2 regions of the Undibacterium sp. GrIS 1.2 genome follow, and region 1 is predicted to be linked to the other one. Evidence: predicted binding sites of a transcription regulator. Region 1 holds the regulator's gene; the other holds the start of a gene.
What was found. The regulator LexA, encoded in region 1, represses DNA repair genes until DNA is damaged. The targets are predictions, from matches to a motif close to ACTGTATNNNNATACAGT.
Positions count from the first base shown of each region.

Region 2: a site for LexA is predicted at 3,552-3,569, ahead of dinB (DNA polymerase IV). Genes of this name have one in related genera too.

Region 1 is NZ_JBEONP010000029.1:51,026-57,261, forward strand. Features, by position in the region: gene clpX (ATP-dependent Clp protease ATP-binding subunit ClpX) at 1-751, shown strand, start outside; gene lon (endopeptidase La) at 960-3,374, shown strand; gene lexA (transcriptional repressor LexA) at 3,768-4,442, opposite strand; gene rpsF (30S ribosomal protein S6) at 4,708-5,076, shown strand; gene priB (primosomal replication protein N) at 5,107-5,406, shown strand; gene rpsR (30S ribosomal protein S18) at 5,416-5,700, shown strand; gene rplI (50S ribosomal protein L9) at 5,728-6,180, shown strand.
Region 2 is NZ_JBEONP010000038.1:35,935-42,170, reverse strand. Features, by position in the region: gene AAKU61_RS15785 (chloride channel protein) at 1-1,215, shown strand, start outside; gene AAKU61_RS15780 (substrate-binding periplasmic protein) at 1,433-2,206, shown strand; gene dinB (DNA polymerase IV) at 2,391-3,467, opposite strand; gene AAKU61_RS15770 (thioredoxin family protein) at 3,881-4,342, shown strand; gene AAKU61_RS15765 (PAS domain-containing protein) at 4,475-6,236, shown strand, end outside.

The sequences.
Region 1 (6,236 bases):
TGAGCGAGCACAAAAAGGGATCGTCTATATTGATGAAATCGATAAAATATCTCGTAAGTCAGATAATCCCTCAATTACCCGCGATGTCTCTGGAGAAGGCGTACAGCAAGCATTATTGAAATTGATTGAAGGTACTATGGCATCCGTACCACCGCAGGGAGGGCGAAAACATCCTAATCAAGATTTCATTCAGATTGACACAACAAATATTATGTTTATTTGCGGCGGTGCATTTGATGGTTTGGCTAAGATTATTTCTGACCGCTCTGAACGCAGCGGCATAGGATTTTCTGCTAGCGTGAAAAGTCAGGCAGAGAAGAGTGCTAGCCAAGTTATGCAAGATGCAGAACCGCAAGATTTGATTCGTTTTGGTTTGATCCCTGAGCTTGTTGGTCGTTTGCCTGTAATTGCAACTCTCAACGAGCTTGATGAGACGGCATTAATTCAAATCTTGGTCGAGCCGAAGAATGCGCTGATCAAGCAATATTCTAAATTGCTTGAAATGGAGGGTGCTGAGCTTGAAATCAGGCCCGCAGCTTTGCAAGCAATTGCAAAAAAAGCAATCGCACGTAAAACAGGTGCACGAGGCTTAAGATCTATTCTTGAGCACGCGTTGCTAGATGTCATGTATGATTTGCCTAGCGAGCAAAATGTTTCTAAAGTGGTTATTGATGAAAATACTATTACCAATGGCGCAAAACCTTTGCTGATTTACGACGAGCAACCGAAGGTGTCAGGTATAAAATCTTAATCCTTTAAAATTGTGGGTGAATGTCATAATTGATCCACGATATTTGGAATAAGCAGTACAATTAATTACACAATAAAATTGAGCTTCAATCGAAAAGCTACCCGGAGTTTCTCTCTGAGTGGCTTTTTTTATTGTTTTTCGGATGACGGGCTTGAGATTTAGCCTAGTGCGCCAATCTATATACTAGAAATTTTGAATAAGGTGCGCCATGACAACTTCTATAATTACTGAACAAACCGAATTGCCTTTGTTGCCACTGCGCGATGTGGTTGTGTTTCCACACATGGTTATTCCTTTATTTGTGGGGCGTCCAAAGTCCATTAAAGCTTTGGAAGCAGCAATGGAGCAGGGTAAGAGCATCATGTTGGCGGCACAAAAAGCTGCAGCAAAAGATGAGCCATCTGCTGACGATATTTACGAAATCGGCTGCATTGCCAATATTTTACAAATGTTGAAATTGCCAGACGGCACTGTTAAGGTGCTGGTCGAGGGTGCACAGCGTGCACGTATTCACAAGATTACTGAAACAGAGTCTCACTTCACAGCAGAGCTCACTCCTGTTGCGCCGGAAGAGGGTGATGACTCTGAAGTAGAGGCAATGCGCCGTGCAATCGTTCAGCAATTTGATCAATATGTAAAACTGAATAAAAAAATCCCACCTGAAATTTTGGCATCACTTTCAGGAATTGATGATGCGGGTCGGTTGGCCGATACAATTGCTGCACATTTGCCTTTGAAGCTAGAGCAAAAGCAAGTCATTCTGGAAATTTTTAGCGTTGCCAAACGTTTAGAACATTTGCTTGGTCAATTGGAGGGTGAGCTTGACATTCTGCAAGTAGAAAAGCGTATCCGTGGCCGTGTTAAGCGTCAGATGGAAAAATCTCAGCGTGAATACTATTTGAATGAGCAAGTAAAAGCGATTCAAAAAGAACTCGGTGAAGGTGATGAAGGTGCTGACATCGATGAGTTAGAAAAGAAAATTCTGGCAGCAAAGATGCCGAAAGAAGCGCATAACAAAGCGATGAATGAGTTGAAAAAGCTCAAAATGATGTCTCCTATGTCTGCTGAGGCAACTGTTGTTCGCAACTATATAGACACGATCGTTAATTTACCTTGGAAGAAAAAATCTAAGGTAAACAATGACTTAACTAACGCTGAAAAAGTATTGGAAGATGATCATTTTGGTTTAGATAAGGTCAAAGAGCGTATTCTGGAATATCTTGCCGTACAACAGCGCGTTGACAAACTGAAAGCGCCAATATTGTGTTTGGTCGGCCCTCCAGGTGTAGGTAAGACCTCTCTTGGTCAATCTATTGCACGTGCTACTAATCGTAAGTTTGTACGTATGGCGTTGGGCGGTGTTCGTGACGAGGCAGAGATTCGCGGTCATCGACGCACTTATATTGGTTCTATGCCCGGTAAGATATTGCAAAGCTTATCGAAAGTAGGAGTACGTAATCCATTATTTTTACTGGATGAAGTAGATAAAATGGGGGCGGATTTCCGTGGCGACCCGTCTTCTGCGTTGCTTGAGGTGCTAGATCCTGAACAAAACCATACTTTTTCTGATCATTACATCGAAGTTGATTTCGATTTATCAGATGTTATGTTTGTAGCGACCTCTAATTCATACAACATTCCGCCAGCTTTGTTGGATCGTATGGAGGTTATTCGTTTGTCGGGTTATACCGAAGACGAAAAAGCTAGCATTGCCCAGCGTTACTTACTTCCTAAACAAATTAAAAATAATGGTTTGAAGGATGGTGAAATCAGTGTTGCTGAAAGTGCTATTCGAGACATTATTCGTTATTACACTAGAGAAGCAGGGGTACGTTCCTTAGAGCGTGAGTTATCAAAAATTTGTCGCAAAGTCGTTAAGATGCTCTTACTTAAAAAGAGTGAGAAGAAAGCAACGATTACATCAAAAAATCTGGATAAGTTTTTGGGTGTTCGTCGTTACGATTTTGGTGTGGCGGTCAAAGATAACCAGGTTGGACAAGTCGTTGGTCTTGCGTGGACTGAAGTCGGCGGCGATTTATTGACAATTGAAGCAGTTGCAATGCCTGGTAAGGGTGGCGTGATACGTACCGGTACTTTAGGTGATGTGATGAAGGAGTCGATTGAAGCTGCTCGCACTGTAGTTCGCAGTCGTGCGAAGCGCTTGGGTATTAAGCCAGATGTGTTTGAAAAAAGTGATATTCATATTCACGTTCCAGAGGGGGCAACGCCAAAAGATGGTCCTTCCGCTGGTATTGCTATGACGACAGCTCTGGTATCTGTTTTTACCGGGATACCGGTACGTGCAGATGTAGCGATGACTGGTGAGATTACCTTGCGTGGTGAAGTATTGCCTATCGGTGGTCTAAAAGAGAAATTATTGGCAGCGCATCGAGGCGGAATTAAGACGGTTTTAATTCCTGAAGAGAATGCTAAAGATTTAACTGAGATTCCTGATAACGTCAAAAATAAGCTGGAGATCATTCCAGTGCGTTGGATAGATAAAGTGTTAGAAATTGCTTTAGAGCGTCAGCCAGTTGCTTTGACTGATGAAGAAGTTTTAGTAGCTGCTACGGCCACTAAAGTTGAAGGTGGCGTCGATGTTGGTGGTGTTGTAAAGCATTGAGCCTGATCTGAAATTTGGTTTTCATCAGATAGTTTTCTCTGATTAAAACTGAAGAAAGTAAAATGGTCACTAGTTATCTAGCGGCCATTTTTTTCATAATCGATTTTCTGGGTTATCTAATTTATAAATTATTACCAAAATAGTAAATTAAATTGACCGACAATTTAACTTTTGTCGAGACGATGAAAGTAGGCTCGATAAACATGAAATTTTATTCATTTAATCGGAGTACGTTCATACTATGGGTGAGTATATTTTAATTGTCCATGCAATAATTGAGTAAAATCATGTTTTTCAAAAAGATTGTGGGGAGTATATTGATTGAGTTGGGACGTGACAGATGAAATTTTTTATTTTATTTACTGATACTGCCAATACCTAGTAATACATAACTTAAGTCCAGGCTCTGACCAGCCCAACGGCTAAACCTTCAAGTGAAAAGTCTTCGTCAAGTTCATTAATCTTGATATTGGGATAATCAGGATTTTCTGCTAATAGCTCGATCATATTCCCTGATTTTTTATAGCGTTTAACCGTAACATCATCCCCCATACGGGCAATCACGATTTGTCCATTTTTTGCTTCGTTAGATTTTTTTACTGCAAGCAAATCACCATCAAAAATACCGGCGTCACGCATAGACATACCACGCACTTTGAGCAGGTAGTCTGGAATAGCTGAAAATAAGGCTGGATCAACTTGATAGGTTGTGTCCACATGCTCTTGCGCAAGAATGGGAGATCCTGCCGCTACTCTGCCAACTAGCGGCAAACTAAGTTGCATTAGTGATGGATGGGGTAGCGCTAATTGAGCAATATAGTTAGGCCTAGCCTTGGTGCTTCCATTGCTTAGTATGGAATCAAGCAATCGTATGCCGCGTGAGGTACCCGGAGCAATTTCAATAACTCCTTTGCGCGCTAGTGCTTGCAAATGCTCTTCCGCTGCATTGGTGGAGCGAAAACCTAATTCATTTGCAATTTCTGCTCTTGTTGGCGGAAATCCAGTATTTTGGATCGCGTCCTTAATTAAATTTAAAATCTGTTCTTGGCGAGCGGTGAGTTTTAGCATGATCGAATTCCAATCGTGTAGTTGTGAGACTGGGTTTATATGCAGCCTGTATTTTTGTACAGTATAAACCTAAAATCTTTTTCATCTCAAAATTTTTTTAAGTCCTCTCAATGGGTGTGTTGCACATAAATTGGTAGCAGTAAATGTAATAAGCTATTGAAACTATTGAGTAAATTATCAAAGTGCAGTATAGTTGTGGGCTTTCCTCTTCCCGCACTCGTCTTGACGCCGAGGCGGGCTATTAAATTGTCCACAAGGAGAATATATGCGTCATTATGAAATCGTATTTATCGTACATCCGGATCAAAGCGAGCAAGTGCCTGCAATGATCGAGCGTTACAAAGCCACAGTTGTTGCACGTAGTGGTCAAGTACACCGTATTGAAGATTGGGGCCGTCGTCAATTGGCATACATGATTCAAAAACTGGCAAAAGCACATTATGTTTGCATGAACATTGAGTGCGATGCTGAGACTCTGATTGAGTTGGAAACCGCATTCAAATTCAATGATGCAGTTCTGCGCCACCTCACAGTCAAAATGAAGAAAGCTGAAACAGCGCCATCTCCAATGATGAAATCTGTTCAGAAAGAAGATGCTGCTAAAACGCAACGCGTAGAAGCGCCAGCAGCATAATTGACACGTTAGAGGACGCTACATAAATCAGTGAATCAGCTTAAAGTCGTTGCCAGCATTGTAGAAAAATCGGCGCTGCGTTTTACACCAGCCGGAATTCCGATAGCCTCTGCGGTACTGATACATAGCTCTAAGCAAACGCAAGCAAATGCCCAACGTGTAGTCGACTTTGAAATCAATGCGCTAGCCGCAGGAGAAATTTCAAAGCGATTTATGGAAATAGAGTTAGGTGTTGTAATGCAATTCACAGGTTTTTTGTCGCGCAAGAACCGTAACAGCAAAAGTCTCGTATTTCACATTACTGAATTCGAGACAAATTTACTAGATTAGGAGCCACAAATGGCATTCGGTAAAAAATTTGACAAAAGCAAACTGAAAAATAAGCGCCCACAACAAAATCCATTGTTCAAGCGTAAAAAATTCTGCCGCTTTACAGCCGCACATGTAGCGCAAGTTGACTACAAAGACGTCGATACATTGAAAGATTTCGTGCAAGAAAACGGCAAAATCATGCCAGCACGTTTGACAGGTACTAAAGCTTTGTACCAACGTCAAGTCGACACAGCGATCAAACGCGCACGCTACTTAGCGTTGCTGCCGTACACTGATTTGCACACAGCGTAATTGACGACAAGGTACTAGGAGAAAAATATGCAAGTTATTCTGATTGATAAAGTCGTTAATCTCGGCAATCTGGGCGATGTAGTTAAAGTTAAAGACGGTTACGCACGTAACTTCTTGATCCCACAACGTATGGCTCGCCGTGCTACAACTTCAGCGATTGCTGAATTCGAAGCAAAACGCGCAGAGTTGGAAAAAGCAGCAGCAGCACGTTTGGCTGCAGCACAAGCTCAAGGCGAAAAATTGTCTGGTTTGACTGTACAAATCTCGCAAAAGTCTGGTGTTGATGGTCGTTTGTTTGGTTCCGTAACCAACTTCGACATCGCTGAAGCATTGACCAAGCAAGGTTTTGCTGTTGAAAAAGCGCAGATTCGTTTGCCACAAGGTCCGTTGAAGATCGTTGGCGATCATTCTGTTGCCGTTGCTTTGCACACAGACGTAGTTGTTGATGTGACCGTTGCTATCTTGGGCGAGCACGCTTAAGTTTTAGTCGCATAGTATTTAAAAAAGCCGGGTTCGCCCGGCTTTTTAACGTTTAC
Region 2 (6,236 bases), on a different contig from region 1:
GTCGGCTTGGCATTTGGTGGTGAGCAGGCCAGTAAGTTAAATAATTGGGTACTGACAGCCGCGCCTTATTCTCCATTAATTTTTATGCCCCTAGGTTTTGCGCTGCTGGCATACCTGAGCAGGCGTTTTTTCCCGGGATCGCAGGGAAGCGGTATCCCGCAAACGGTTGCCGCCATTAATACGCTCGATACCGCTAAAAATAACAAGTTACTGTCATTGCGTATCGCTATAGGAAAAATATTGCTGACCTTGGGCGGGTTGACGATAGGCGCGTTGATCGGGCGCGAGGGCCCCACCGTACAAATCGGCGCTTCCATCATGCATATGTTTTATGGACGTGGTCCTTTTCAAAATGCTGAAGCCCGCCGGACGCTGATTTTAGCGGGTGGCGCTGCGGGGATTGCGGCGGCGTTTAATACACCGCTGGCTGGCATTATGTTTGCCATTGAAGAACTGAGTAAACGGCATGCGTTTAGTGCGAACAGCTCGACTTTGATTACCGTGATCGTCTCCGGCCTGATCTCATTATCTTTGCTGGGTAATTACACCTACTTTGGATCGACCGGAGCGGAACTTGATTGGCGCTCGGGTGTTTGGGCGATTTTGGTATGCGGAATAATCGGCGGTGGCGCTGGTGGTCTGTTCAGTCAATTATTGATATCAGTATCGTCACGATTACCGCCACGACTGGCGAATCTGCTCAGAAACCGGGCGCTGTTATTTGCCGCTGTTTGCGGTTTAATCGTTGCCCTGATTGGTATTTACACGAATGGCTTAGTGTTCGGCACAGGCTACCAATCTACCCGCTTAACGTTGGAAGACAGCGGCACATTGCCCTGGTATTTTGGGATAGCAAAATTGATTGCTACCTTGCTCTCATCCGTTTGCGGCATTAGCGGTGGCATCTTCGCGCCCTCACTCGCCGTCGGCGCAGGTATTGGCGATAACATCGCGACACTATTCCCCAATTTGGCAACCCATGGCGCGATCGTATTATTGGTGATGGCGGCCTACTTATCTGGTGTGACTCGCGCACCGGTGACCTCATTCATCATCATGATGGAAATGACGGATAGTCACCAAATGTTGGTGCCGCTGATGTCAGCATCCGTGATTGCCAGCGCAATCTCCAAATTCATCTGCCCGACGCCGCTTTATCACAAACTGGCGGAACGCTTTTTGCCGCTACCAGCACGATTTTTTAAACATGAATAAAACGTTACTGAAGCGAGTTCACTCAGGCTACGTAGTATTACTAATATAGTCAAAATAGTTTTTGGCTGACTTTGAAGACTCTTGTTTTTTTGCTCTGACAGCACAGAGCCAGAAGTAAATATATGTTTTGCCAAAGCACAACACTTAGGAATAAGCTTAGCGCAATACCCGCACAACTTACGCTAAACTACATCATCACTTTTGCCGAGTCATTGCCTTGAAGATCAGATGTATTCCTGTCACTGCCATCCTGATGTATGCCTTTGGGATGTCGCCTATATTTGCCGCGGATAATTCAGTGATGCGTTTAGCCAGTCTGGAGTGGGCGCCTTATGTAGGCTCACGTTTACATCAAGAAGGCTTGACCGCAGGCATCGTTAAAGTCGCGGCACGTCAAATCGGCATGGACGCCAAAATTAGTTATTCTCCCTGGAGTCGTACCGTTTACGCGGGATTAAATGATCCTAATTACGCGGGTTATTTCCCAGCGTTTTACTTAAAAGAGCGCGAAAAAACTTGCTACTTTTCTGGCGTGTTAGGACATAGCGTAGTGGGTTTTGCGCATCTCAAAGAGCGACCATTCCAATGGACTAAGCTCAATGATTTACGCGGTATTAAAATCGGTATTGTGCAAGATTACGCTAATGGAGAAGAGTTTGATGCCATGGTCAAACAACGGGTGCTGGATACCGATGCAGCACCCTCCGATGTCAGCAATCTGCGCAAATTGCTAGCGCATAGAGTCGATGTGATCGTGATCGATAAGTATGTCTTGCATCAGCTGCTGGCGTCGGAACCGAGTTTGCAGGCAGACAAAAACCGGATCGAATATTATCCTCATGAGTTAGCAAAATTTTCTATGCACATCTGTTTTCAGCGCAACGAGCGCGGGCTGGCAATTCAAAAAGCCTTCAATCTTGCGCTGAATAAAATCGATACACAAAAATTAGAAGACAGCTATTTCCAGCAATTGGACGCAGCTCAAAAGTAGATAATGTCGGGAATTTTTCTGCTCTGAATGTGGCTTGGCCAGAAGGCTGTTTTGCCGTTGTTTAGTACAGTCATAAGCCCATTAATCAATATACTCCCCCCAATTTTTATTGGAATTGGTCTAATGGCCAGTAATTAATTGGATAATTAATTATACTAACGGGTAGTATATTATTTTTAGAAATTTAATTCGCAAACAAAACCAATTGCTGCTCCGTCGTTGACGCTTGCTCCGCGCCGCTTAAACGCATACCCAGTCCAAGCAAGCGCACGGGTTGTTGGCCGCGTGCAAATGCGATCTCTAACAAGCTGACAAAACTACTTTCATCCAAGCTGCTGCCACGACATTCTGCGGTAGTCTGGTGAAAATCGGCAAAGCGGATTTTGACGTACAACTTATGTATGTAGTCCTCCGCTTGCACTCGTTTCATCCTCGCTACCAACATCGCAAATAAGGCAGGCAATTCTGTTTGGCAAGCGGCCAGATCGGGTAAATCCTGGGCGTAGGTTTCTTCTACGCTGACCGATTTCCGCTCGCTGTCCGGGCAGACACTACGATGATCAATGCCGCGACAAAGCTGGTACAAGTTATAGCCAAGCTTGCCAAAGTTTTGCTGCAAATCGGGTAAGGACCAGCTACGTAAATCTCGGCAATATTGCACACCCAGACCATGTAATTTGGCAGCCGTGACTTTGCCCACACCAAATAATTTGGCGACCGGTAGCTCCGCCACAAAACTATCTGCGTCTTCTGGCAAGACCACAAACTGACCGTCTGGCTTATTCCAGTCGCTGGCGATTTTGGCGAGAAATTTATTCGCCGCCACACCGGCGGAGGCTGTGATGCCCACCGTGGCTGCAATCCGCGCCCGTATCTCTTGCGCAATCAGGGTCGCACTCCCTTTGTGCTGCGTGCAATCGCTCACATCCAGATACGCTTCATCCAGTGATAAAGGTTCGACCAAGTCGGTGTAGTCACGATAAATTGCCAAAATCGCTTTAGATGCGATACGGTATTTCTCCATCGTTGGTGGCAGCACGATTAAATCAGGGCAGCGCCGTAACGCCAATGAGGTCGGCATCGCTGAGCGCACGCCAAAACGCCGCGCCTCGTAATTGCAAGTCGCCACCACACCGCGCTGATCTGCTCTGCCGCCAACGGCCAGCGGCTTATCGCGCAGATGCGGATCGTCCCGCATTTCTATTGCGGCATAAAAGCAATCACAATCGCAATGGATAATTTTTCGCTGGGCGGTGGACATGATGTTATCGAAGTGATTACTGAAGCTGTTACTGAGATTATTGCTGACAAGCGTTGAGGTATTTTAATCCATTTAAAAGAAAATACTGTATATAAAATCAGTATGTAACATCAGTATATAAAATCAGTATTTGAGTGAGCCTGCTATCAACGTACTCGCATACAAAACAGCGCCTATCTTTGCTCTAAGTCAGCGCTTTAAGTTGCTGTAATTTTAAGCATCTACCATAATTGTTTCAGCGTCCATCCTGTCCATGACAAATTCCGGTATTTGCGTCATGATGTCTGACCGGAGAGCTTTGCCGATCCTGTCTATTTCGTTCAATTAATTTAATCAATTCAAGCTGCGCTGTTAGGCTGGTTTCGCTGATGTAGCTGACCTCGCTAATTTTGCAGTGTTATTTGAGGACTCTCATGAAAAAATTACTCGCATTTTGTTTTGGTCTCAGCCTGTCTTTTGCTACGCTTGGCGTCAGCGCTGCTGCCACTTATCAACCCTATGACGAAACCGCCGATGCGCAGGCCAACATTAACAAAGCTCTGGCAACAGCGCAGGCGACAAATAAAAAAGTGCTGGTGATTTTTGGCGCTAACTGGTGCAAAGATTGTTTAGAACTGGACAAATCGATCAAAGGTCAAAATGCCGCGCTGATCGCCAGTAAATTTGTATTGGTCAAAGTGGATGTAGGTCAGTTTGATAAAAATCTGGAGATCGCAAAACAGTACGAAAATCCGATCAAAAAAGGTATTCCTGCGGCAGTAGTTTTAAAGGCTGACAACAGCCTGGTGTATGCGAGCAAAGGCGGCGAATTGTCGAATGCGCGCAAGATGAGCGACCAAGGCATTTACGATTTTTTTAATCAGGTTTCAAACTAAATCGTATTTGAATTTGTCCGGCAGCTCAAAGACAAATACGTTTTATTGGCGCCTGAAATGACAGCTTAAATGACAGCTTAGTTGGCACCTTAAATGACTGACCGCATTACTTGATTCCTTACTCAACTCACTATGCCCAATCGTCTGGACCCGTTGTCAGAATCAAGCGAGGCCGCCGCCAACGCCACCAGCACATCGTTACAAACCGGTGTACTGGTGAGCGCGAGTTCATTGCGGACTTTGCTGGAGGCAGTGGGCGATAGTTTATGGGATTGGAATTTACTCACCAACGAGGCATTTTTTTCCCGTAGTTATAAACAGATTCTGGGTTATGCCGAACACGAGCTGGGTAATCACATCAATGAGTGGATAGACCGGCTGCATCCCGATGATGCGCAAGAAGCCATGCGTGCGACCAGGTTATATCTGGAGGGTGAAATTCCTCAATACGAACACGAGCATCGCCTGCGATGCCGTGATGGTAACTGGAAGTGGTTACGCTCTCGCGGTACGCTGGTAGAACGTACCATCGATGGCCAGCCGGCACGCATGATCGGTCTGGTCAGCGATATCACCGAGAATCACCGCCTGACTGATCAGCTCAAACAAAGCCATACCTTGTTATCTAACTTTTCGCGGCAGCTGCCTGGTATGTTCTATCAATATCAGCGCTTTCCAGATGGGCGTAGTTGTTATCCTTATGTCAGTGATGCAGTCACGGCTATTTATGGCGTAACTGCGGAACAAATTCGCTATGACGCAAGCATCGTAATTGCCAAAATACATCCCGATGATCTAATGAAAGTGCGAGAGGCTGGGCATATTTCTGCCACTATGCTCACCCCCTGGCATCAAGAATATCGTGTGGTTGGCGTGGTTGAAGAAGAGCGCTGGTACGTCGGCGACGCAACGCCAGAAAAATTAAGCGATGGCAGCATACTCTGGCATGGCTACCTCAATGACATTACCGAGCGCAAACAAGCAGAGCAGCGCGCGCAAAATGCCGAGCTACAAATACGCTTAATTCTGGAGGCGGCGAATCAGGGTTTGTACGATGTGAATGTGCAAACGGGAGAAACCAAATTCAGTATTGAGTACGCCAGGATGCTGGGCTATGAGCCGGAAGAATATGCAGAATTTCAGCAGCTCTGGGGCAACTTCGCTCAGGTCGGCGTACATCCTGAAGATATCTCACAACTCAAGCAAGCCTTGCGTAACCACTTACGCGCACCAGAGCAATTTGATGCGCAAGGTAAAAGTATTCCGCTCACGGATTACCATGCCGAATTCCGGCAAAGAACGAAGTCCGGTGAGTGGAAATGGATCATGTCACGCGGCCGGGTGGTGGAGCGCGATAAGCAGGGTCACGCGTTGCGCATGCAAGGCACGCATATTGATATCACCGAGCAAAAAGTCAGCGAAGAGACTTTGCGCATCAATCAAGAATTACTGCAAGCCAGTAAAGACCGCTACAAACTGCTGGCGCGTGAGTTAGATATTTTGATCAACAACGCCCCTGTTGGCATTATGTTCGTCAGCGACGGTGTGATCATCCTCGCTAATCAGGCGCTGGCAGAACTGTGTAATTTTCCAGATGCACAAGCGATGATCGGCGTTAAAACCAGCTTCTTATATTGCGGTGAAGAGGATTATCAAGCCTTTGGCCAACGCGTCATACCGCAGTTAATCGCGGACGAACGGGTAGAGCTGGAATGGACCGTAAAAAGAATTACCGGGGAAACGTTTTTGGCACGCATAGCAGGGCGCGCCCTACCGGCAGAAAATTATGTGCGCGGTGCTGTCTGGATGCTGGAAGACATCAGCGAACGGCATCGCATTAATAAACTGAAGTCGGAATTTATCTCTGTCGTCAGTCACGAGTTGCGTACACCGC